One region of the Neobacillus sp. B24 genome, then DNA from elsewhere that is predicted to be linked to it. Evidence: a T-box and tRNA genes for the amino acid it is inferred to sense, from the RefSeq annotation. Region 1 holds a T-box; the other holds one or more tRNA genes.

Evidence for each region. A T-box is a leader RNA that pairs with one kind of tRNA and senses whether it is charged. The one in region 1 lies ahead of ileS (isoleucine--tRNA ligase), so its partner is inferred to be a tRNA-Ile.
Region 2: it encodes a tRNA-Ile, which carries the amino acid that the T-box ahead of ileS (isoleucine--tRNA ligase) is inferred to sense. The anticodon was not compared.

Annotation. Positions count from the first base shown of each region.
Region 1 is NZ_AP035777.1:1,928,072-1,940,682, forward strand. It holds gene sigE (RNA polymerase sporulation sigma factor SigE) at 1-358, shown strand, start outside; gene sigG (RNA polymerase sporulation sigma factor SigG) at 527-1,306, shown strand; gene ACZ43M_RS09695 (YlmC/YmxH family sporulation protein) at 1,447-1,707, shown strand; gene pgeF (peptidoglycan editing factor PgeF) at 1,787-2,602, shown strand; gene ACZ43M_RS09705 (YggS family pyridoxal phosphate-dependent enzyme) at 2,611-3,288, shown strand; gene ACZ43M_RS09710 (cell division protein SepF) at 3,300-3,755, shown strand; gene ACZ43M_RS09715 (YggT family protein) at 3,785-4,048, shown strand; gene ACZ43M_RS09720 (YlmH family RNA-binding protein) at 4,078-4,851, shown strand; gene ACZ43M_RS09725 (DivIVA domain-containing protein) at 4,933-5,448, shown strand; T-box leader at 5,498-5,742, shown strand; gene ileS (isoleucine--tRNA ligase) at 5,816-8,587, shown strand; gene ACZ43M_RS09735 (TraR/DksA C4-type zinc finger protein) at 8,734-9,030, shown strand; gene lspA (signal peptidase II) at 9,107-9,598, shown strand; gene ACZ43M_RS09745 (RluA family pseudouridine synthase) at 9,570-10,481, shown strand; gene pyrR (bifunctional pyr operon transcriptional regulator/uracil phosphoribosyltransferase PyrR) at 10,643-11,185, shown strand; gene ACZ43M_RS09755 (solute carrier family 23 protein) at 11,352-12,611, shown strand, end outside.
Region 2 is NZ_AP035777.1:667,810-677,185, reverse strand. It holds gene ACZ43M_RS03290 (anti-sigma factor) at 1-883, opposite strand, end outside; gene ACZ43M_RS03285 (sigma-70 family RNA polymerase sigma factor) at 876-1,367, opposite strand; gene ACZ43M_RS03280 (hypothetical protein) at 1,587-1,709, opposite strand; gene ACZ43M_RS03275 (GNAT family N-acetyltransferase) at 1,817-2,257, shown strand; gene ACZ43M_RS03270 (gamma-glutamyl-gamma-aminobutyrate hydrolase family protein) at 2,325-3,089, opposite strand; gene ACZ43M_RS03265 (DUF6508 domain-containing protein) at 3,086-3,451, opposite strand; gene ACZ43M_RS03260 (MOSC domain-containing protein) at 3,467-4,033, opposite strand; gene ACZ43M_RS03255 (nitroreductase family protein) at 4,084-4,872, opposite strand; gene ACZ43M_RS03250 (ElyC/SanA/YdcF family protein) at 5,018-6,160, opposite strand; tRNA gene ACZ43M_RS03245 (tRNA-Ile) at 6,680-6,753, opposite strand; tRNA gene ACZ43M_RS03240 (tRNA-Leu) at 6,760-6,841, opposite strand; tRNA gene ACZ43M_RS03235 (tRNA-Cys) at 6,851-6,925, opposite strand; tRNA gene ACZ43M_RS03230 (tRNA-Gln) at 6,940-7,011, opposite strand; tRNA gene ACZ43M_RS03225 (tRNA-Tyr) at 7,058-7,142, opposite strand; tRNA gene ACZ43M_RS03220 (tRNA-Thr) at 7,171-7,243, opposite strand; tRNA gene ACZ43M_RS03215 (tRNA-Phe) at 7,259-7,334, opposite strand; tRNA gene ACZ43M_RS03210 (tRNA-Asp) at 7,343-7,419, opposite strand; tRNA gene ACZ43M_RS03205 (tRNA-Met) at 7,423-7,496, opposite strand; tRNA gene ACZ43M_RS03200 (tRNA-Ser) at 7,658-7,750, opposite strand; tRNA gene ACZ43M_RS03195 (tRNA-Ile) at 7,768-7,844, opposite strand; tRNA gene ACZ43M_RS03190 (tRNA-Met) at 8,028-8,104, opposite strand; tRNA gene ACZ43M_RS03185 (tRNA-Leu) at 8,143-8,231, opposite strand; tRNA gene ACZ43M_RS03180 (tRNA-Gly) at 8,237-8,311, opposite strand; tRNA gene ACZ43M_RS03175 (tRNA-Leu) at 8,321-8,405, opposite strand; tRNA gene ACZ43M_RS03170 (tRNA-Lys) at 8,415-8,490, opposite strand; tRNA gene ACZ43M_RS03165 (tRNA-Val) at 8,652-8,727, opposite strand; tRNA gene ACZ43M_RS03160 (tRNA-Glu) at 8,732-8,806, opposite strand; rRNA gene rrf (5S ribosomal RNA) at 8,848-8,964, opposite strand; rRNA gene ACZ43M_RS03150 (23S ribosomal RNA) at 9,166-9,376, opposite strand, start outside.

The DNA.
Region 1 (12,611 bases):
AATTCTAATGTACTTAAGGCGGAATAATAAAATCAGATCGGAAGTCTCATTTGATGAACCGCTCAATATTGACTGGGACGGTAATGAATTATTGTTATCAGATGTTTTGGGAACAGATGACGATATTATTACAAAGGATTTGGAAGCGAATGTCGATCGCAAGCTGCTCACCAAGGCACTCCATCAGCTGACAGAACGTGAAAAGCAAATTATGGAGCTAAGATTTGGCCTGACAAACGGGGAGGAAAAAACCCAGAAGGATGTTGCCGATATGCTCGGAATATCGCAATCCTATATTTCTAGGTTAGAAAAAAGAATCATAAAAAGATTAAGGAAAGAATTTAATAAGATGGTATAAGCCCAAAAAAAAGAAATTTTTTTCCATTCAAAAAACCCAATTATTTCAAAGTGTAACTGGTTGAAATAGAATGCACGTTCCCTTTTCAAGACTAGGGCATGTGCATATTTTTCCTGCTCAAGGAGATACTGTTTTTTGTACAGCAGCTCTCTCGAGGAGGGAAAAGAATTGACTCGAAATAAAGTTGAAATTTGCGGTGTAGACACATCAAAACTTCCCGTACTTAAGAACGAAGAAATGAGAGTACTCTTTAAGCAAATGCAAGAAGGCGATATAAGTGCCAGAGAAAAGCTTGTTAATGGCAATTTACGCCTTGTATTGAGTGTGATTCAACGGTTTAATAACCGTGGCGAATTCGTTGATGACCTGTTTCAGGTTGGCTGTATTGGACTAATGAAATCAATTGATAACTTTGATTTAGGTCAAAATGTAAAGTTCTCCACCTATGCCGTACCGATGATTATCGGTGAAATTCGACGATACCTGCGTGATAATAACCCGATTCGCGTATCCCGTTCATTAAGGGATATTGCTTATAAGGCGCTTCAGGTTAGAGAACGGTTGATGAGTGAAACATCAAGAGAACCAACTGCAGAAGAAATCGCCAAGGTTCTGGAGGTGCCGCACGAAGAAATTGTATTTGCGCTGGATGCAATTCAGGATCCTGTATCCTTGTTTGAGCCAATCTATAATGATGGCGGCGATCCAATTTATGTGATGGACCAATTAAGTGATGAAAAGAATAAAGATATTCATTGGATTGAAGAAATTGCCCTAAAAGAGGGCATGCGAAGATTAAACGAACGGGAAAAATTAATTCTAAGAAAGCGATTCTTCCAAGGAAAAACGCAAATGGAGGTTGCCGATGAAATTGGCATATCCCAAGCTCAGGTGTCAAGACTGGAAAAAGCGGCAATCCGGCAAATGAACAAAAATATTCAAAGCTAATAGCTGTCCATTAAGGACAGCTATTTTTATTGGAAAACGTAATAGGAATATAGCTGTCTGTAATTGGAGCGGAAATCACCGTCTAAATTGCTATCCTTATTCATATATTCTTTATAGTACTGTTACGAGGAGGAATATAAATGGTGAGAATTTCCGAGTTTCAGATAAAAGATGTCGTAAACGTTTCGGATGGCAAACGGCTTGGCAATATTGGAGATATCGAGATAAATTTAACCACTGGAAAAATTGAAGCTGTCGTCATCTCGGGTAATGGCAGGGTACTTGGCTTTTTTGGAAAAGACGATGAAATAGTGATTCCCTGGAAAAACATAATTAAAATTGGCCAGGATGTCATTTTGGTTAGGCACAAGGTAGATGAAAGAATCCCGGAGGAAGTGTAAGTTTCGATAAATTAGACCCCTCACTATGACCATTTCGTGTTTTCATGGTAAACTATAGAAAAACATTTGAGGTAGAGAAATGGAACCCTTTGTTTTAAACAATGAATCATTATTAACAATTGACGACTGGATGAAACACTTTCCAGGGTTGGTTGCCGGTATTACCTCCAAGCATGGGGGGATAAGCAAAAGCAGTTTTGATTCTCTAAATATGGGCTTTCATGTGGGGGATGATAAAGCTGATGTTTGTACAAATCGGGAAACTGTCGCCGAACTTTTGGAGTTCCCTCTGGAGTTTTGGGTCGGAGCAGAGCAGACTCATGAAATTAAGATCAGAAAAATATCAAAAGCAGATCGTGGTAGGGGTTCCAATTCATATGACCAAGCTTTTAAAGGGACGGATGGATTTTATACAAATGAAGCCGGGGTTCTGTTGACCCTTTGTTTTGCCGATTGTGTCCCGCTTTTTTTCATTGCACCCGGGTCGAGGATGATTGGGGCTGGCCATGCAGGTTGGAAGGGAACTGTTAGGCAAATTGCCCGGGAGATGATTATGGCATGGGAACAGGAAGGAATAGGGCCTGAGGAGATTTTTGTCGCTATTGGGCCATCAATCTGCAAAAAATGTTATATTGTGGATAATCATGTCATTAACTTGGTGGAAAATATACTAGAAGATGTCGATAGAAAACCATATAATTTAATTAGTGGAAATCAATATAGTTTAGACTTGCGAGATGCTAATGTGCAAATACTTCTAAAGGCTGGAGTACCAGAAAAAAACATTGTCGTAACAGATTTATGCACAAGCTGCGACGAACAGTTTTTTTCTCATCGCCGTGACCATGGAAGTACTGGAAGAATGTTAAGCTTTATTGGTTGGAAGGAGATTTGAGAAAGAAAATGAAAGTGGCAGCAAAGCTAGAACAAGTAAGACAGCAAATTGAGGAGTCATGCCGGAAGGCTGGACGGAATCCTGAGGAAGTGACAGTTATTGCTGTTACCAAATATGTAAGTACCGATAGGGCTGTCGAGGCCTTGGAGGCAGGCATTACGAATCTTGGCGAAAATCGTGATGAAGGATTGCTGGAAAAATGGCAGGTACTAGCGGACAAGCCTGTATGGCATTTTATCGGAACACTGCAAAGTAGAAAGGTAAAAAACATTATTGATAAAGTGGAGTATATACATTCCTTGGACCGACTGTCATTGGCAGAAGAAATTAACAAACGTGCTGGTCACGTCACGAACTGTTTGATTCAAGTAAACGTCTCTGGAGAAGAATCGAAGCATGGGGTAGCACCCGATAAAGTCATCGACTTTATTGAATCACTTCGTTACTATCAAAATATAAGGGTCGCAGGTTTAATGACGATGGCGCCATTAACTGACGATGAAGAGTTACTTAGAAACTGCTTCCGCGGATTAAAAAAATTACGTGACCAAATTCAATCACTACAATATGAATTTGCTCCATGTACCGAGCTGTCAATGGGGATGTCAAATGATTTTGCAATTGCAATCGAAGAGGGAGCAACGATGGTAAGAATCGGTACAGCACTAGTTGGTGAAGATGATTAGGGGAGAAGAAGATGACACTAAAATCAAAATTAAAAACCTTTTTCTTTTTAGATGATGATTTCGATGATAACCGTGATGATTATGTTCCAGCTCAACCAGCTCAAGAACCAATCAAACAAAAAAGACAGGCGGTAAAGAGCCAGAATGTAGTCAGTCTGCAAAGCGTTCAAAAAACGGCGAATCCAGCAAACACTGGTACTGCCGCAAAGGCATCAAAGGTTATCTTAGTAGAACCGAATTCCAGTTCCGAAGTCACCGAGATTGCCGAGCATTTGAAGAGCCGCCGCGCAGTTGTTGTCAATCTACAGCGGATTGAACATCAGGAAGGCAGACAAATTGTCGACTTTTTAAGTGGGGTTGTTTATGCTCTCGGTGGTGACATGCAAAAAATTGGCGCCAGTATTTTCCTATGTACTCCTGATAATGTAGAGGTGTCTGGGAACATTTCGGAGCTTTTTCCGGAATAACAGAATCAGAATAAGAGGTGATAAAATAAATGGATATCATTTTTGGGTTATTGCAAAGGCTTATTCAAATATACTCATGGGCATTAATTATCTACATTTTGATGTCTTGGTTTCCGAATGCCAGAGAATCATCAATTGGCCAATTTCTTTCGAGAATTTGCGAGCCATATTTGGAGCCGTTCAGAAGGTTTATTCCGCCGCTTGGCATGATTGATATTTCTCCGATTGTAGCGTTTCTTGTCCTTAACTTTGCCCAAAGCGGCTTGCATAGTGTCTATCTTTGGCTAGCTTAATACTGATTGATTAGGTTGTGTTTGCCCCGATGAATATTTATCAGCATTTCCGCCCCGAAGAACGGGAATATATTGACCAGGTGTTACATTGGAAGAACTCTGTCGAAACCCGGTACGCTCCTAAACTGACGGATTTTCTTGATCCTAGAGAACAGCAGATTTTAAAAATCCTTGTTGGTGAGAATGGAGACGTGAAATATTCCCTTTTTGGCGGAAGTCATCATGCAGAAAGAAAAAGAGCCTTGCTGTTTCCTGACTATATGGCTCCAACTGACGAAGATTTTCAAATTGCCTTATTTGAAATCTCGTATCCAAAGAAATTTGTCACGATTGAGCATCGTCAGGTGCTTGGAACGCTGATGTCGCTTGGATTAAAACGAGGAAAATTCGGTGATATATTGATGAACGATCAACAGGGCCAATTCTTTGCAGCCAGGGAAGTTGGAGATTACATAAAAAGTAACGTTGAATCGATAGGCAAAGCAGGGGTGAAATTGACCGAAATAAACGCTGAGCAGGCGATTTCTTTAGAAGAACATTGGGAGGAAACTGATTTAACAGTATCATCCTTACGTTTGGATGCTGTTATTTCTGGTGCTTGCAATCTATCAAGACAAAAATCCCTAAGCTTTATCCAAGCCGGCCTGGTCAAAGTTAACTGGACGGCAATTGAAAATCCTGCCTTCCAATGTGAAGCCGGGGATATAATCTCAGTTCGGGGCTATGGAAGGGTAAAACTCATTGGGCTGGATGGAAAAACAAAAAAAGAAAAATGGCGAATCACGGTTGGGAAAATAAAATAATTAATTTTTATGCAGGAAATTCGAAAAACTTGTCGAATACTTCCTATTACATAGCAGTACAGATTGTATGGAGGTGGCATTATGCCGTTAACACCGTTGGATATTCACAATAAGGAATTTAATAAGGGATTTAGAGGGTATGACGAGGATGAAGTTAATGAATTTCTTGATCAAGTAATCAAGGATTATGAATTGGTCCTTCGCGAGAAAAAGGAATTGGAAGAGCGCCTGCACGATATGCAAGAGCGTTTAGGGCATTTTACCACGATTGAGGAAACATTGAACAAATCGATTGTGATTGCACAAGAAGCCGGGGAAGAGGTAAAACGGAACGCTCAAAAGGAAGCAAAGCTGATTGTTAAGGAAGCGGAGAAAAATGCCGACCGGATTGTGAATGAATCCCTTTCTAAAGCAAGAAGAGTTGCATTAGAAATTGAAGATTTAAAGAAACAGTCGAAGATTTTCCGTACCCGTTTTAAAATGCTGATTGAAGCCCAGCTGGATATGTTGAATACAGATGATTGGGATCACCTGTTGGAATATGAAGTGGATGCAACAGAATTAAAACTGCACGAAGAAGAAGATTCATTAGCTTGACGAATACCGCTATAATAGCATATAATTTCTTAACAGCTATATAGAATGAACATTGACGATGACAGGGACAGTACAATTTTTCATAAAAGCTTTATTAGCGAGCTGGGGAGGGTGCAAGCCCGGCAGAGCGGAGAAATTGGAACATCACCCTTGAGTTCTATGGTTGAACATCCGTTGTTGGAAAGAGTAAACCAAGCGTGGGATTCACGTTACGAATTGACGAAGAGGATAGAATCTTGGAATGATTCTATTTATCAGGGTGGTACCGCGGGAATAAACCTTCTCGTCCCTATTTGGGATGAGAAGGTTTTTTTATTGAAAAAAATGGTCATTCTGTTCAATAGAAAGGTAATGGAGGATAGGAAAAATGGAATATAAAGATACGTTGTTAATGCCGAAAACGGAGTTTCCGATGCGTGGCAATCTGCCGCAAAGAGAACCTGATGTTCAGGCAAAATGGGAAGAAATGAATATTTACCAAAAGGTCCAGGAGCGGACGAAAGGGCGTCCGCTGTTTGTCCTGCATGATGGCCCGCCTTATGCGAATGGCGATATCCATATTGGTCATGCTTTAAACAAAATTTTGAAGGATTTTATTGTCCGTTATAAATCGATGAGCGGTTTTCAAGCGCCTTATGTTCCAGGGTGGGATACACATGGATTGCCAATAGAACAAGCTTTAACGAACAAAGGGGTCAAACGAAAGGAAATGACTGTAGCGGATTTCCGCAAGCTCTGTACGGAATATGCTTTGGAACAAATCGATAATCAACGAACCCAATTCAAACGGCTTGGTGTCCGTGGTGATTGGGTCAATCCTTATATTACTCTTAAACCGGAATATGAGGCACAGCAAATTAAGGTTTTCGGAGAAATGGCGAAAAAGGGCTATATTTATAAAGGCCTTAAGCCGGTTTATTGGTCCCCATCAAGTGAATCAGCCCTTGCTGAAGCGGAAATTGAATATCAAGATAAACGCTCAGCGTCTATTTATGTAGGTTTTCAGGTAAAGGACGGCAAAGATGTCCTTGATCAAGACACGCAAATTGTCATTTGGACAACAACTCCATGGACAATTCCGGCAAACCTCGGCATTTCAGTGCACCCAGACCTTACCTATGTGGTGGTTTCTGTAAATGGTCAGAAATATGTCGTTGCCGAGGCATTATTGGAAGCTGTAACGAAGGAAGTCGGCTGGGAACAGCCAACTGTAGTTAAAAAGGTAAAGGGATCACAGCTGGAATACATTGTAGCCACACACCCTCTTTACAAGCGTGATTCACTTGTCATGCTCGGTGAGCATGTTACAACCGATGCTGGTACGGGCTGCGTTCATACAGCTCCAGGGCACGGGGAAGATGACTTCCATGTTGGTCAAAAATACGGCTTGGATGTCCTGAACCCTGTTGACGATAAGGGCTATATGACCAGTGAAGCTCCGGGATTTGAAGGGATATTTTATGATGAGGCGAATAAACCAATCACACAGGCATTGGAAGAAGCAGGCGCCTTACTAAAGTTATCCTTTATTACCCACTCTTATCCACATGATTGGAGAACGAAAAAACCGGTTATTTTCCGGGCTACTGCTCAGTGGTTTGCATCGATTAAAGATTTCCGGAATGAACTTTTGGATGCAATCAAAGAAACTAAATTTGTTCCTGCTTGGGGAGAAACCCGCCTGTTTAACATGGTTCGCGACCGCGGTGATTGGTGTATTTCGCGCCAGCGGGTTTGGGGCGTGCCAATCCCAGTATTTTATGCGGAAAACGGTGAAGAAATTATTACCGATGAAACGATTAATCATGTTTCAGAACTATTCCGTCAATTTGGTTCTAATGTTTGGTTTGAACGGGAAGCAAAAGACCTGCTTCCAGAAGGCTTCACCCATCACGGAAGTCCAAATGGAATTTTCACGAAGGAAACAGATATTATGGATGTTTGGTTTGACTCCGGTTCCTCGCATCAAGCGGTCTTGCTTGAAAGAGAAGATCTCGTACGTCCGGCCGATTTATACTTAGAAGGTTCAGACCAATATCGCGGCTGGTTTAACTCTTCCTTATCGACAGCAGTCGCTGTAACGGGCACCGCTCCATATAAAGGCGTGCTAAGCCATGGTTTCGTGCTTGATGGTGAAGGCAGAAAAATGAGTAAATCATTAGGTAATGTTGTCGTGCCAGCGAAGGTTATGAATCAATTAGGGGCGGATATACTGCGTCTTTGGGTGGCTTCAGTTGATTATCAAGCCGATGTTCGCGTTTCAGATGCCATTCTGAAGCAAGTAGCGGAAGTATACCGCAAAATCCGCAATACCTTCCGTTTCTTATTAGGGAATTTGGCTGATTTTGACCCGGCTGTAAATAAAGTTGCATATGAAAACTTGCGTGAAGTCGATCAATTTATGCTGGTGAAATTAAATAAGCTGGTAAAAAATGTCCGTCATGGTTACGAACATTATGAGTTTGCCGGCATTTACCACGCGATTAATAATTTCTGCACCCTTGATCTAAGTGCTTTCTATCTTGATTTTGCCAAGGATGTCCTATATATTGAAGCACATGACCACCATGAGCGCCGGGCAATTCAAACAGTGCTTTACGAGTCGTTGGTTGCTTTGACAAAATTGGTGTCGCCAATTCTATCTCATACAGCTGATGAAGTATGGCAGTACATTCCGAAGGTTCAGGAGGAAAGTGTTCAGTTGACAGATATGCCTGAATACCAGGAACTTGATGGAGCCGAGGCACTGGAAGAAAAATGGTCTGCATTTATGAGGCTTCGCGATGATGTCTTAAAAGCACTGGAAGAGGCACGTAACGCCAAAGTGATTGGCAAATCATTAACCGCGAAGGTTACCTTATATGTAAACGATAAGACCAAAGCCTTGTTGGATTCCATTGACGAAAATCTGAACCAGTTATTTATCGTATCTGCATTTGAGGTTGCCGGAACGTATGAAAAGCCTCCTGAAAATGCAGTTAAACTGGATACCGCCGCAATTGTCGTAACAAAAGCGGATGGAGAGATATGCGAACGCTGCTGGGTTGTTACACCTGAGGTTGGTCAAGATTCGGAGCATCCAACCCTTTGCCCTCGATGTGCACATGTCGTGAAAGAAAATTACACACACTTGGCATAAGGTTTTTTAGACCCTGTACACACGTACAGGGTTTTAATTTTTTCCTGCATAGTCAATAGTTGACCGTGATGTTAAATGTTGCACCGTGTCGCCATAAAGGACCGGGATATAATATAACAAATGACAAAACGGAGGTAGTTAACACTATGAATGCCATGCAGGAAAAGATGTTTCTCGAACTCCGTCTAACGAAGACTGAAATCGAACATTCATTAAAAGACAAATCTAAACAAGATTGGCTTACAAAGATTCTTAAAGAGGAACTTACTGATGTTGATGAAGCCATCCGGAAAATGGAAGCCGGTAAGTATGGTGAATGTGAAATTTCAGGAGAATTAATACCCGAAGATTTATTGATGTTGATCCCCACCATTCGTTGCAAAAAGGATTCAGATCTATTAGAGAATTACTACAAAAAACCAATCTCTTCATCATTTTTATAATGTTAATTGTCCTAACGCGATTAAGTGTGCTAAAATTCTAAAGAAGTATGAGTGTTAGTTGTGGAGGTATTTCTTAGTGTTTTATTATTTAATCGCGGTTTTTATTATCCTTTTGGATCAAGTTACAAAATGGTTAATAGTAAAAAACATGTTTCTTGGGGAAAGTATTCCGATTATTGATGGAGTCCTATATATAACTTCCCACCGGAACCGGGGGGCAGCATGGGGAATTCTCCAAGGGCAGATGTGGCTGTTTTATTTGATCACCATTATTGTCATTGCCGGGATTGTGTATTATATACATAAAGCGGCCAAAGATAAATGGTTGTTGGGAGTCTCCCTAGCCTTTATGCTGGGTGGAGCAATCGGAAATTTTATTGACCGGGTTATGCGCAAAGAAGTCGTTGACTTTATTCATACGTATATTTTTAGCTATAATTTCCCTGTATTTAACATCGCAGACTCCGCTTTAGTTATTGGTGTTGTACTGCTGATGATACAAATGCTGCTTGAAGAGAGAGAATCAAAGGAGAAATCTTATGGAGAAAATGGTACACACCATTCTTGAACAACAAAAAGGTGACAGAATTGATAAGGTCCTATCAGGCCTAAATGAAGAATGGTCACGCACCCAAGTACAGCAATGGATTAAGGATGGAAATGTACTTGTAAATGGGCAAATTGTAAAAACCAATTATAAATGCAGCCTGAATGATCAAATTGAAATTACGATACCGGACCCGGAAGTACTGGATGTAATTCCAGAGGAAATGAACCTGGATATTTATTATGAAGATCATGATGTCCTGGTTGTCAATAAACCAAAAGGAATGGTCGTTCATCCTGCTCCCGGCCATTTGTACGGAACGCTTGTAAATGGACTGATGGCTCACTGCAAGGATTTGTCCGGCATCAACGGAGTGTTAAGGCCTGGAATAGTTCATCGAATTGATAAAGATACCTCAGGACTGTTAATGGTGGCCAAAAATGATATGGCCCATGAAAGCCTTGTTAATCAATTGGTCGAAAAAACAGTTACCCGTAAGTACAAAGCGATTGTTCATGGCGTTATACCTCATGATGTCGGCACGATTGATGCTCCGCTTGGGAGGGACCAAAAGGATCGGCAAAGCATGGCCGTTGTTGATAATGGCAAGCATGCTGTTACCCATTTTCGTGTGCTGGAACGTTTTAACGATTTTACTTTTATCGAGTGTCAGCTGGAAACAGGGAGAACCCATCAAATTCGTGTCCATATGAAATATATCGGCTACCCGCTCGCCGGGGATCCAAAGTATGGTCCGAAAAAAACACTGGGTTTTAACGGGCAGGTGCTGCATGCGGGTGTCCTTGGATTTACCCATCCGAGAACCGGCGAATACTTAGAATTTGAAGCACCGCTGCCTGCCGATTATGAACAGTTGTTGAATCAATTGCGAAATAATCGTTGACACGAGAAAACAGATAAAGTAAGATAGCTATAGTCAAATATGCCTTTAATTCAGTCCCGTGAGGCTGAGAAGGGTCGGTTAATATGTAAGGATACCTTTAACTGTACACCTCTCGCCGAAATCGGTGAGAGGTTTTATTTTTATTAAAAGCAGGTGAAGAAATGAGCCAAAAAGCGTTAGTTCTTGATGAGCAGGCAATCAGCAGAGCGTTGACCAGGATTGCTCATCAAATTATCGAAAAAAATAAAGGAATCGAAGAATGTGTACTCGTCGGTATTCGCACAAGAGGCATCCATATTGCAAGACGTCTTGCTTCTAAAATTGAGGAGATTGAAGGAAGTCCAATTGGGGTAGGAGAACTCGATATTACGCTATACCGGGATGACCTGACGAAGAAAACGGAAAACCAAGAACCTCTCGTAAAGGGATCTGATATTCCGTTTGATATTAATGAAAAAAAGGTGATCCTTGTCGACGACGTGTTATATACAGGAAGAACTGTGAGAGCGGGGCTTGATGCGCTAATTGACCTAGGTCGTCCAGCAGCCATCCAGCTTGCAGTCCTTGTTGATCGCGGCCATCGTGAGCTGCCAATTAGAGCAGATTATGTCGGAAAAAACATTCCAACATCAAGCAGTGAGAAGATTGTTGTAGAACTGGCTGAAGTTGACAAGTTAGACCAAGTAAGCATTTATGACAAGTAAATAGAAGCCCTTTTTAAAAGCAGTCCAGTGAGGCTGACAAAGGGGAAAAGGCTATCTCAATTTTTTGGCCATTCCACCCTCTTTGTCCCTCTGTGGCATTGAGGGTTTTTTTATGGATAGTTGAGAACAATAAAGAAAAAATATTTTAAATTCAGAGGAGATTATCATGAGCAATAAACCAATCCTAGACGTAAATGAAATGCCAAAACCAACGCAATGGTTGACATTAAGCTTGCAGCACTTATTCGCGATGTTCGGGGCGACCATCCTAGTCCCATATCTCGTCGGACTTGATCCGGCAATTGCCTTGATCTCAAGCGGTTTGGGTACATTGGCATTTTTATTAATAACAAAAATGCAGGTTCCCGCCTATCTTGGTTCTTCCTTTGCCTTCATCACACCGGTGATTGCCGCCAAAGCGGCCGGAGGCCCTGGAGGGGCGATGATTGGAACGTTCATGGCCGGACTTGTTTATGGAATTATCGCCCTGATTATTAGCAAAGCAGGCTACCGCTGGATTATGAATTTGCTTCCGCCGGTAGTGGTTGGGCCGATTATTATCATCATTGGCTTATCTGTAGCGCCAACAGCAGTTGACATGGCGATGAATAACTCGGCAGGAAAATACAGCATGCTCCATTTCTCGGTGGCATTAGTTACTTTAGCGGCAACGATTATCTTCTCGATTTATGCTAAAAAAATCTTCAGCATTATCCCGATTCTTGCCGGTATCGTCGTCGGTTACATTTATGCTTTGATTGTGGGGATTGTTGATTTTAAGCCAGTAATCGATGCAAATTGGTTTGAGATGCCAAACTTCGTTATTCCGTTTGTCAGCTATAAGGTTCAATTTAGCTGGGATATCTTCTGGCTGATGGTACCTGTTGCAATTGTAACGATTTCTGAACATATTGGACACCAGTTAATTCTGAGTAAAGTAGTTGGCCGGGACTATATTAAAGAACCAGGCCTGCACCGTTCGATTTTGGGTGATGGTACGGCAACCTTGATTTCCGCTTTGGTCGGTGGACCGCCAAAGACAACCTATGGTGAAAATATTGGTGTACTGGCAATTACCCGGGTTTATAGCGTGTATGTCCTCGCAGGAGCAGCAGTACTGGCCATTGTGTTCGGGTTTGTTGGCAAAATAACTGCCTTAATTCATTCCATCCCGACGCCTGTAATGGGCGGTGTGTCAATCCTCCTATTTGGAATCATTGCTTCTTCAGGACTCCGAATGCTCGTTGACAGCAAAATTGATTTCGATGATAAACGAAACCTTGTTATTGCATCGGTCATTCTTATCATCGGACTTGGCGGGGCAATCGTAAAACTGCCGTTTAAAGATATTGTAATCCAGGGAATGGCTTTAGCTGCGATTATCGGTGTAGTGTTAAACCTCATTCTTCCTGGGCGTCCAGCAGTT
Region 2 (9,376 bases), 1.3 Mb from region 1:
TTTCTTTCAAAACTAAAGACCTTGCCCGCGAGATTTTCTCTGCTGTTTTTTCATCCTTGGCCAGGAACTTTAAAATATCTAAAAACACCTCATCATTTAACTTTTCTCTTCCATTGAAAGGTGACCAGGTGGTGGTATCGACCTGCAGCGGATAGCCGATTGGCGCCACCGAATATCCTGCTTCATATAAGCTTTTAGCCTCAAGCCCCGTATCAACGGCTACCCATCTAACCTCGACATTCTTCCCGAGCTGTTTTTCAAGGTCCTTTGGCTTCATTAATCTATCCAAAGAAAGATAAACCTCCCCCACCGTTCCATCCGGAAGATGCTCGAGAATCTCCCAGTCCGAATCTGCTTTTTCGTCAACCGTCCCGTCAGGATGATACAGCATATCTGTCTCCATGTCCCCCGTAACCGGAAGCGGCCTCTCAAGCTTCATATCCCGCTCCGGAATATTTGGCTGATCCAGTGCAAACCGTACAGTGTACTTCCCAGCTTTATAATCCTCTTTGCCAATCCGCTTAAACACATCAAAATCAATATTCATTGTAAAAAATCCGATATCCTCTTCTAAATCCATCTCTTCTAAACTCATGTTCGGTTCCGTTACATAAATCGTTTTTGAGGCAACTTCAATGAGATGGTTCGCCTTTCCGCCGATCGCATAGTACAAATAGCTGCTTAATGTCAGCACCGGCACAATTAGTAATAAGACAGCCAGGCTGATCATAATGTTTGTCCTTAGGGCATGATTTCTGCCGGCTTTTAGTAGACTTTTTTGACTTTTCTCCGGTACTTTGTGGCTTTCTTCATAATCCTCTATGGATTCATTTAAAAAAGATTGATATAATTCCTCATCATTTTGATTACTCTTTTTATCCATCCTGCCTCCTCCTTTCCTTGATCCTTTCAATCACCTTTTTCCTACCCCTTGATAAATGGCTCTTCAATGTATTCAAATTTAAATGAAGAATTTCAGCCGCCTCTTTTAAACCCAATCGATGCAAGTCACAAAGAACCAATGCATGCATTTCGGTTTCCTTCAAGGAATGAATATCGTTCAGGAGTGTGGCGAAGCCTTCCTTCGCTAAAAGATCCATTTCCGGTGTTTTCACACTAATACGATTATGTACTTCATCGGTAATGACTATCCGCTTATGCTTTCTAGTGAAATCGATAAAAGTATGATAAGCCACTTTAAACAGCCAAGGTTTAATCTGGCTAATGTCATCCTCCAAGAGCTGAAGATACGCCCGGTAAAACGTCTCCTGAACTAAATCCTCCGCCGTATGGTGATTCTTTGAAAGGGAAAACAAGTATCGATATAGATCATCCACATATACTTCAAACGCCTCATCTAAATCCACCACTTTCCCCCCTTCAACCTATCCACGAAACAACCCTATAAAAAGTTGCAAAAACAGAAAAATTATTATCACAGAACCATGGGGACGGTTCTAATATAGGCAATCGGAAGTTTTGCTCAAGTTTCGAAGCACTTTATAAGTAAACGGAATTTTAATCTAAAGGAATTACTTCTAAGGAATTATCGCAAAATTTTTGATTGCCTGAGTAAGCAGGAAGTTTTAAAGTTTTTGTACAAGTAATTCGACATCCATAGTCAAATTTCCTGCTTCTACTGGTTCCTCTAATGCGAGAAAAGCACCATGAGAACCGTCCCCGTGGTCCTTCCATGGTTCCCTCAACATTGACATCTCCACTTATAAAATTTTACAATTCTGGTATAAAGTTAGTTTACTATTTTTTTAACGGTTGAGAAAAAATGTTTGCCATTTGAAGGGAAAGATGAAGATTGTTGCATTTGAAACCTATTACAAAGGACAATTGGCTGAAGGCTATTTCGCTGCGTGTCCGGGAAGACCAAAAGAAGTTTGTGGCAACCAATGCGGTATCATTGGCACAGTTGAATTTTCTTGAAAATTTCCATGCAAAAGGAATTTATCATGACGAGGAAATGATTGGTTTTACGCTGTTTGGAATTGATGAGGACGATCATGAGTACTGGATTTATCGGATGATGATTGATCATAAGCATCAGGGGAAAGGATATGGAAAAGAGGCGGTCCAACTCGTAGTCGACGATATTTGGAAGATGAAAGAAGATCGCCATCAAACTATCACTTTATCTTACGAACCTACTAATGAACACGCTAAACGCGTCTACGAAAAAATGGGATTCCAAGAAATAGACGGACTTATTATCGGGGATGAACAAGTCTCCCGCTATACGTTTTAAAGATGGTAAAAGCAAGGTCAGTGGGTCAAACCCATTGACCTTGCACAATTCTTATAATAATAGACTACTATCCCTGACACGCTCTCACAAACTCTAAAAACAATGCAAAGTGATCATCGTCAACCTTATAGTTGAACTCGGGATGCCATTGAACAGCTAAAGTAAACTTTTTATTTGGCATCACAACTGCTTCTATCAATCCGTCCTCAGCCCTTGCTGCAGGCACTAGCTGCTCTGCTAAGTCCTTAATTCCCTGATGATGCAAACTATTTACCTTTAGTGCATCCTTTTGAAGAATTTGATAAAGTTTAGTGCCCTTTTCTATGTATACTTCATGAGCGGGTTCCGCGTAGGGCGGCGTTTGTGTATGTTTAATTTCACTAGCACTATGTTGAGTTGGAATATCCTGATACAAAGTTCCACCTAACATGACATTAAATAGCTGGAGACCGCGGCAAATCCCTAGTAACGGTTTATCCAGTTCTACGGCATGCTTAAATAGAGCACTCTCCATCCGATCCCGTTCACTGCAGATTTCCCCGCATAGCTTATCTTTTTCACCGTACAATTCCGGATTAATATCCTGGCCTCCTGTAAAAAGAAAGCCATCAAAAGCAGCGGCTAATTTTTGGATAGTATCCTCGTCTGTGGTTAACGGCAGCATAATTGGGATGCCTCCAGCTTCTTCAATCCCTTTCATATATCCAGGCAGCATCCAGTAACTATCCTTTTCTCGATCATACAATGGCAGTACACCAATCATCGGTTTCTCCATCTCGTTCACTCGTCCTTTTATATCTTTATCATTGGAAATTGTATGTTGTATTTTCAACCATGGTCCTCCATCAGTTCTCTCAATCTGTAAAGAATCTCCAAAAACACTTTGTCTTTCGCAGCCTTTGCCCACAATCCATCATTAAAGCGCTCTTGCCGTACATAAAAGGTGAAGAGCGCTTTTAGGAGTTCCAAATCAGCGGTGGGAATGGCTGCGGCTGCGGAGAGGTTATGATCCATAATCCTCTCATCCAAGTATTCCAAGTAATCCTTCCGCAATATATCTGTTTCATAGGCAGTTTTGATAAATTCACTTAGTTTTTCATCATAATCAGGGTACCCAGAATCCCAGTTACAGAATTCCGTATCTTCTTTTTCAAAATAAGGTATGTACACGAATAGCTGTTGATAATCCCCCATCTGCTTTCTCCCCCGTTATTGCATCGGATTGGCAAAATCATTGATTAAAATTTGGACCTCATCGTTTTCGTAAATGGCTCCGGGCCTTTCTACCGCACAAACAATGCCTCGCCGCTGATAACCCGCTTTGACAAACCTAGTGGACAGTTTTTCATGATCCCGATACTGCTTCTGGATTTCATCCCCTGGAAATGTGCAGGGCAAATTCTCTCCCATGCAAATTAACCCCGCTCCGCTTGGAAACAGAATGCGTGACCCTAAGGTGAGTTTCGTTAATCCCGGAAATCCCTTCATCAACAGATTAGCCCCTAACCACTCAGGCAGCACCGTTTCGACTCCTAAATCCGCGGCAATTCCTTCTAGGTCCTCTACCGACACAATCGTAATCTGGCGGCGATTCAGGATTTCGGTTCCTCTTGGATACATCGGCTGCCGTGAATCCGCCTTGGCTGTCATCCCAAAGTGACGGTCACCGAGAATTCCCCCAAATTCAAGGCTACTTTCGGAAATCCTTCTGGTCACAAACGTGTCTGGATCATCTGCAATTAACAAGGCTTTGATGGTTGCTTCTGCTTTTTTCAAAAATAAAAACTCCTTTCATAGGAAGCGGTTCAGGTTCTCTGCTTCTTCCATTACTCATTTTCCATAAAATTCTGCTTCTTCAAGTAATTCAGCACTGTCTGCGAAAATTCAATATGAGATTCCTTCGTATACTTGGCTATAGTATAAATTTGTGCAAGATTTTTCAATCCTAAACGTTCGGTCATTTCCTTGAGTCTTGGGTTGGCCATGTACCGTTCCCAGCCCTTTTCATTTCTATCTTTATAGATTTCTAAGATATCTTCATCTGAATAGTCATGGTACTGGTCATAGTGAACAAGTCCATGCCTAGGCAGACGGTCGCGCGGTGCTGGGCTTTCTGCAGGATACCCTAATGAATAACCGACAATTGGGACGACATTCGGCGGCAAGTTGAGCAGCTCGCCAATTTGATCGCAATTGGCAAGCGTTGAACCCATATAGCAAATCCCCAGCCCGGCATTCTCTGCTGCTAATGCACAGTTTTGTGCAGCCAATGTGGCATCAATGGCCCCAATCATAAAGCTCATGAAGTTATCGAAATGCACGGGGGCATCATTGAGCGTCAGCCACTTTCGCATTCTATTAAAATCGGCACAAAAGGTTAATAGAATAGGGGCATCCACTACCATCGATTGCTCCATATGGGCAGTGTACAATTTTTCCCTAATCCCTTTGTCTTTTGTGACGATAATCGAATATGTCTGCATATTGCCGCTGGAAGAGGCACGAATTCCCGCATCTAGGATTTGATCCAACAGCTCTTGACTTACTTCCCGATCTTCATATTCTCGAATTGATCTATGACCGAATAGCACATCATTAAATTCCAAAATAATCACTCCTTTTAGAATAGTATAACATTGAAAACGGAGGTGGTCCCATTGAGTTACAGCTTTACAGCAACGTAGGACCGATCCGAAAACCTAGTAAAACTTCACATAAAAAAGCTAAACCAACAAATATTGGTTTAGCTTCAATGAAAGGTTAGCGCTGTTTACCTGGGTATTGCCAGATACCAGTAGCTCTTAGTAGATCACGGTATATCACCATAATTTCGTCCTTGGTCACCTTTTGGGCCTCTTCGATCGATGGGTAATCCAGGTAAACCACATTTGTGAATGCCCGGTTGCTATCTTTTGCATTCATTTTATCGTAAAAACTGCTGGCTTCTTTAAAGATGGTGAGCGCTCGTCTCATATGACTTGCACTTGTCACCAGCGTGACATCCTTCAGACCTTCTTTTTCAAGAATGGCTGTGGTGAAGAGAGCATTTTCAACCGTGTCGGTCGATTTATCCTCTGTCAGAATCCGTTCCGCCGCTACACCCTTGGAAATCAGCCATTCCTTCATTAACTTTGATTCTGTATTGCCTTGCTTCGGTACACCGCCGGTAACGATGATTTTGGAGTTAGGATATTTGTTGGCTGCAGCAAGACCGGCTTTCAAACGTTCAATCAATGGCTCACGCATTGTTCCATCATCAGCTAGGGCATAACCGAGAATGACAATGGCATGGTTGTTCTGAGGTAAATTTGCTGGAACCTCGGTGTTTAAAGTGCTTTTCATAATGTTTTCTGTATCGGCGAATTTTTTAAGATATTCGTTGGTTTTGTGGGCGTCCAACCGTTTCATATTGGCGATTGCCGTTTTGTAGGCCTTTTCGTCCCCATTCACTTTGGAATAAACCCCGTATAGCAGATTGGCATTATAATTGTCAGGGTCCAAATTCAAGATTTGCTGATAAGTCGCCAAAGCTTCCGGGATTTTCTTTTGGATAATTTGTGTGGATGCGAGTGAGAATTTAAGATCCAGGTTATGAGGGTCCAGTTTAACTGCCTCATTATAGGCTGCTTCGACTACATCATATTTGCCTTTTAGGGTAATGCCTTTAAAAATTTCTTCCTCTGCCTGCTTGAGGTCGCCGCCATGCCAGTAATAGTACATCGCGATATCTTCTAGTTGATTGATTCGATAAGAGGTAGGTTCATCTGTTTTAATAGGAGTAATAACTGGATTCGGGTCGGTTCCTTCCGCCGTTTTGAAACTAGGTGCCGCAAAAGCAGACGATACTGTAATTGTTCCGGCTAAAACCAGCGCCAAGCCCAATTTGCTTTTCAGTTTATTCATGACATCTCTCCTCCATTAATTTCATGCGTGATAGGTTTTCACTTATTTCCCCATTCTTTGCCGAATATTTCGACCTTATTATCTTTTTTACATCTATCACTGTCAACTAGATAACTAGATGTCCATACCTATTTACTAGGATAAAATTCAAAGATAGGAAATAAATACCTGCAGGTGATAGTACGATACTACCAGAAAAAAAACACGGGGACCGTTCTCTAGTGGTTAAGATTTGTCGTCATCATGCAATCAGGTCATCTCCTATGCAAAAAGCACATTTTCTGGTCGGAATTTCAATTATTCTGGTCAGTTCATTAAGTTTTCTGGTCAGTTTCACCGATATTCTGGTCAGTTTTCAACTTTTTCTGGTCAATGACAAAAATCTATTTTCATTTCTCCATAAAAAAATAAGCCTCATATGCGTTAAATTTCAAAATGATCAATTGACCATTTCATTTAACGTCACATTAGGCTTATCTATTGTGTGTTAATTTGCTATAAGTGTCAGAACAAAAATGATGGGCCTAAATGGACTCGAACCATCGACCTCACGCTTATCAGGCGTGCGCTCTAACCAGCTGAGCTATAGGCCCAAAAGATACCGGTGGTCGGGGTCGAACCGACACTCCAGAAGGAACACGATTTTGAGTCGTGCGCGTCTGCCAATTCCGCCACACCGGCAAAATGATATGGAGGCGGCAACCGGATTCGAACCGGTGGATAAAGGTTTTGCAGACCTTGGCCTTACCACTTGGCTATGCCGCCAATTAAAAAAAGGACTGGGCTAGCAGGATTTGAACCTACGAATGACGGAGTCAAAGTCCGTTGCCTTACCGCTTGGCTATAGCCCAATAATGGGATACTAATTAGCATGTCCAATTTTTTTAAAAATATAAGTGGTGGTGGGGGACGGATTCGAACCGCCGAACCCTGAGGGAGCGGATTTACAGTCCGCCGCGTTTAGCCACTTCGCTACCCCACCACTATACTATGCAAGCGCCAGCCTAACGTGCCGGCAAGAGGAATTGAACCCCCAACCTACTGATTACGATTCAGTTGCTCTACCGATTGAGCTATACCGGCAAAATTGAATCAAAATGGTGGCACAGGACGGAATCGCTCCGCCGACACATGGATTTTCAGTCCATTGCTCTACCGACTGAGCTACTGAGCCATCATAAATGGCGGTCTGGACGGGACTCGAACCCGCGACCTCCTGCGTGACAGGCAGGCATTCTAACCAACTGAACTACCAGACCGAATTGCGGGGGCAGGATTTGAACCTGCGACCTTCGGGTTATGAGCCCGACGAGCTACCGGACTGCTCCACGCCGCGACAATAAGAAGTATAAGATTACGTCATGCTAAAAGCTAACGTATGACTGTATCAATCTCAGTAAGCTTATTCAAGCAGCAGCTCGATTGATACAACTCGCAGAATATTCAACGATGCAATGGTCGTTGCTCCACCCCGCGACAATAAAAATGTGTTTATAATGGCGGAGGAAGAGGGATTCGAACCCCCGCGCGGTTTAACCCGCCTGTCGGTTTTCAAGACCGATCCCTTCAGCCAGACTTGGGTATTCCTCCATTATATATAAAACTATTGGTGGACCTTGTAGGACTCGAACCTACGACCGGACGGTTATGAGCCGTCTGCTCTAACCAGCTGAGCTAAAGGTCCAAGTAAAGGTTCATTAACCAATATGGTTAAAATCTGTCTGTCCCCATCTCAGAAAGCTTATTCAAGCAGCAGTTCGATGGGTACAACTCGCAGCTTGTTCAAGGAAGCCTTGCTCGTTGCTCTAACCAGCTGAGCTAAAGGTCCAAGTAAAGGTTCATTAACCAATATGATTATGAGACAATTTGGTAGCGGCGGAGGGGATCGAACCCCCGACCTTACGGGTATGAACCGTACGCTCTAGCCAGCTGAGCTACACCGCCAAATATAATAAATGCTGAGTTATTTCTCGTTAGAGAAATGGTGCCGAGGACCGGAATCGAACCGGTACGGTAGTCACCTACCGCAGGATTTTAAGTCCTGTGCGTCTGCCAGTTCCGCCACCCCGGCATTAGTGGAGCGGAAGACGGGATTCGAACCCGCGACCCCCACCTTGGCAAGGTGGTGTTCTACCACTGAACTACTTCCGCAAAATTAGATGGTGCGGGTGAAGGGAGTCGAACCCCCACGCCTTGCGGCGCCAGATCCTAAGTCTGGTGCGTCTGCCAATTCCGCCACACCCGCATATTTAAATGGTGAGCCATGAAGGACTCGAACCTTCGACCCTCTGATTAAAAGTCAGATGCTCTACCAACTGAGCTAATGGCTCATACTATGATGATTCCCTAAATTTTGATTGTGGACGTCAGATGTCCCCGCCTCAGAAAGAATATTCAAGAAGCGGCTCGGCATGTACAACTCGCAGCCTTTTCATAGAAGCTTTGCTCGTTGCTCTACCAACTGAGCTAATGGCTCATACTTTAATTTAAGTGGTGGAGGATGACGGGATCGAACCGCCGACCCTCTGCTTGTAAGGCAGATGCTCTCCCAGCTGAGCTAATCCTCCGAAATGGTGACCCCTACGGGATTCGAACCCGTGTTACCGCCGTGAAAGGGCGGTGTCTTAACCGCTTGACCAAGGGGCCAACTATAATGTAGACAAAATAATAGCCCCAAAAGGGGCTTAGCCCGGCAACGTCCTACTCTCACAGGGGCTTTCGCCCCAACTACCATCGGCGCTGAGAAGCTTAACTTCCGTGTTCGGTATGGGAACGGGTGTGACCTTCTCGCCATTGCTGCCAGACTATTTTTTTGAGGTTTCATTCCCTCAAAACTAGATAATGCAGAAGAAGTTTTAGTAAACCGAATAATCATTATGACTTGTCTAGCTTTGGCTCCTAACTTCTCGGCCGTTTCGGTCCGTCCCAACAAATCCAAAATCGGGATTTGCCGTGCCGGCCCTCCAACGTCTGTCGAAGTTGGACAGTCGCCTCCGCTTTTCTATTTGGTTAAGTCCTCGATCGATTAGTATCAGTCAGCTCCACATGTCACCATGCTTCCACCTCTGACCTATCAACCTGATCATCTTTCAGGGATCTTACTAGCTTGACGCTATGGGAAATCTCATCTTGAGGGGGGCTTCATGCTTAGATGCTTTCAGCACTTATCCCGTCCGCACATAGCTACCCAGCGATGCCTTTGGCAAGACAACTGGT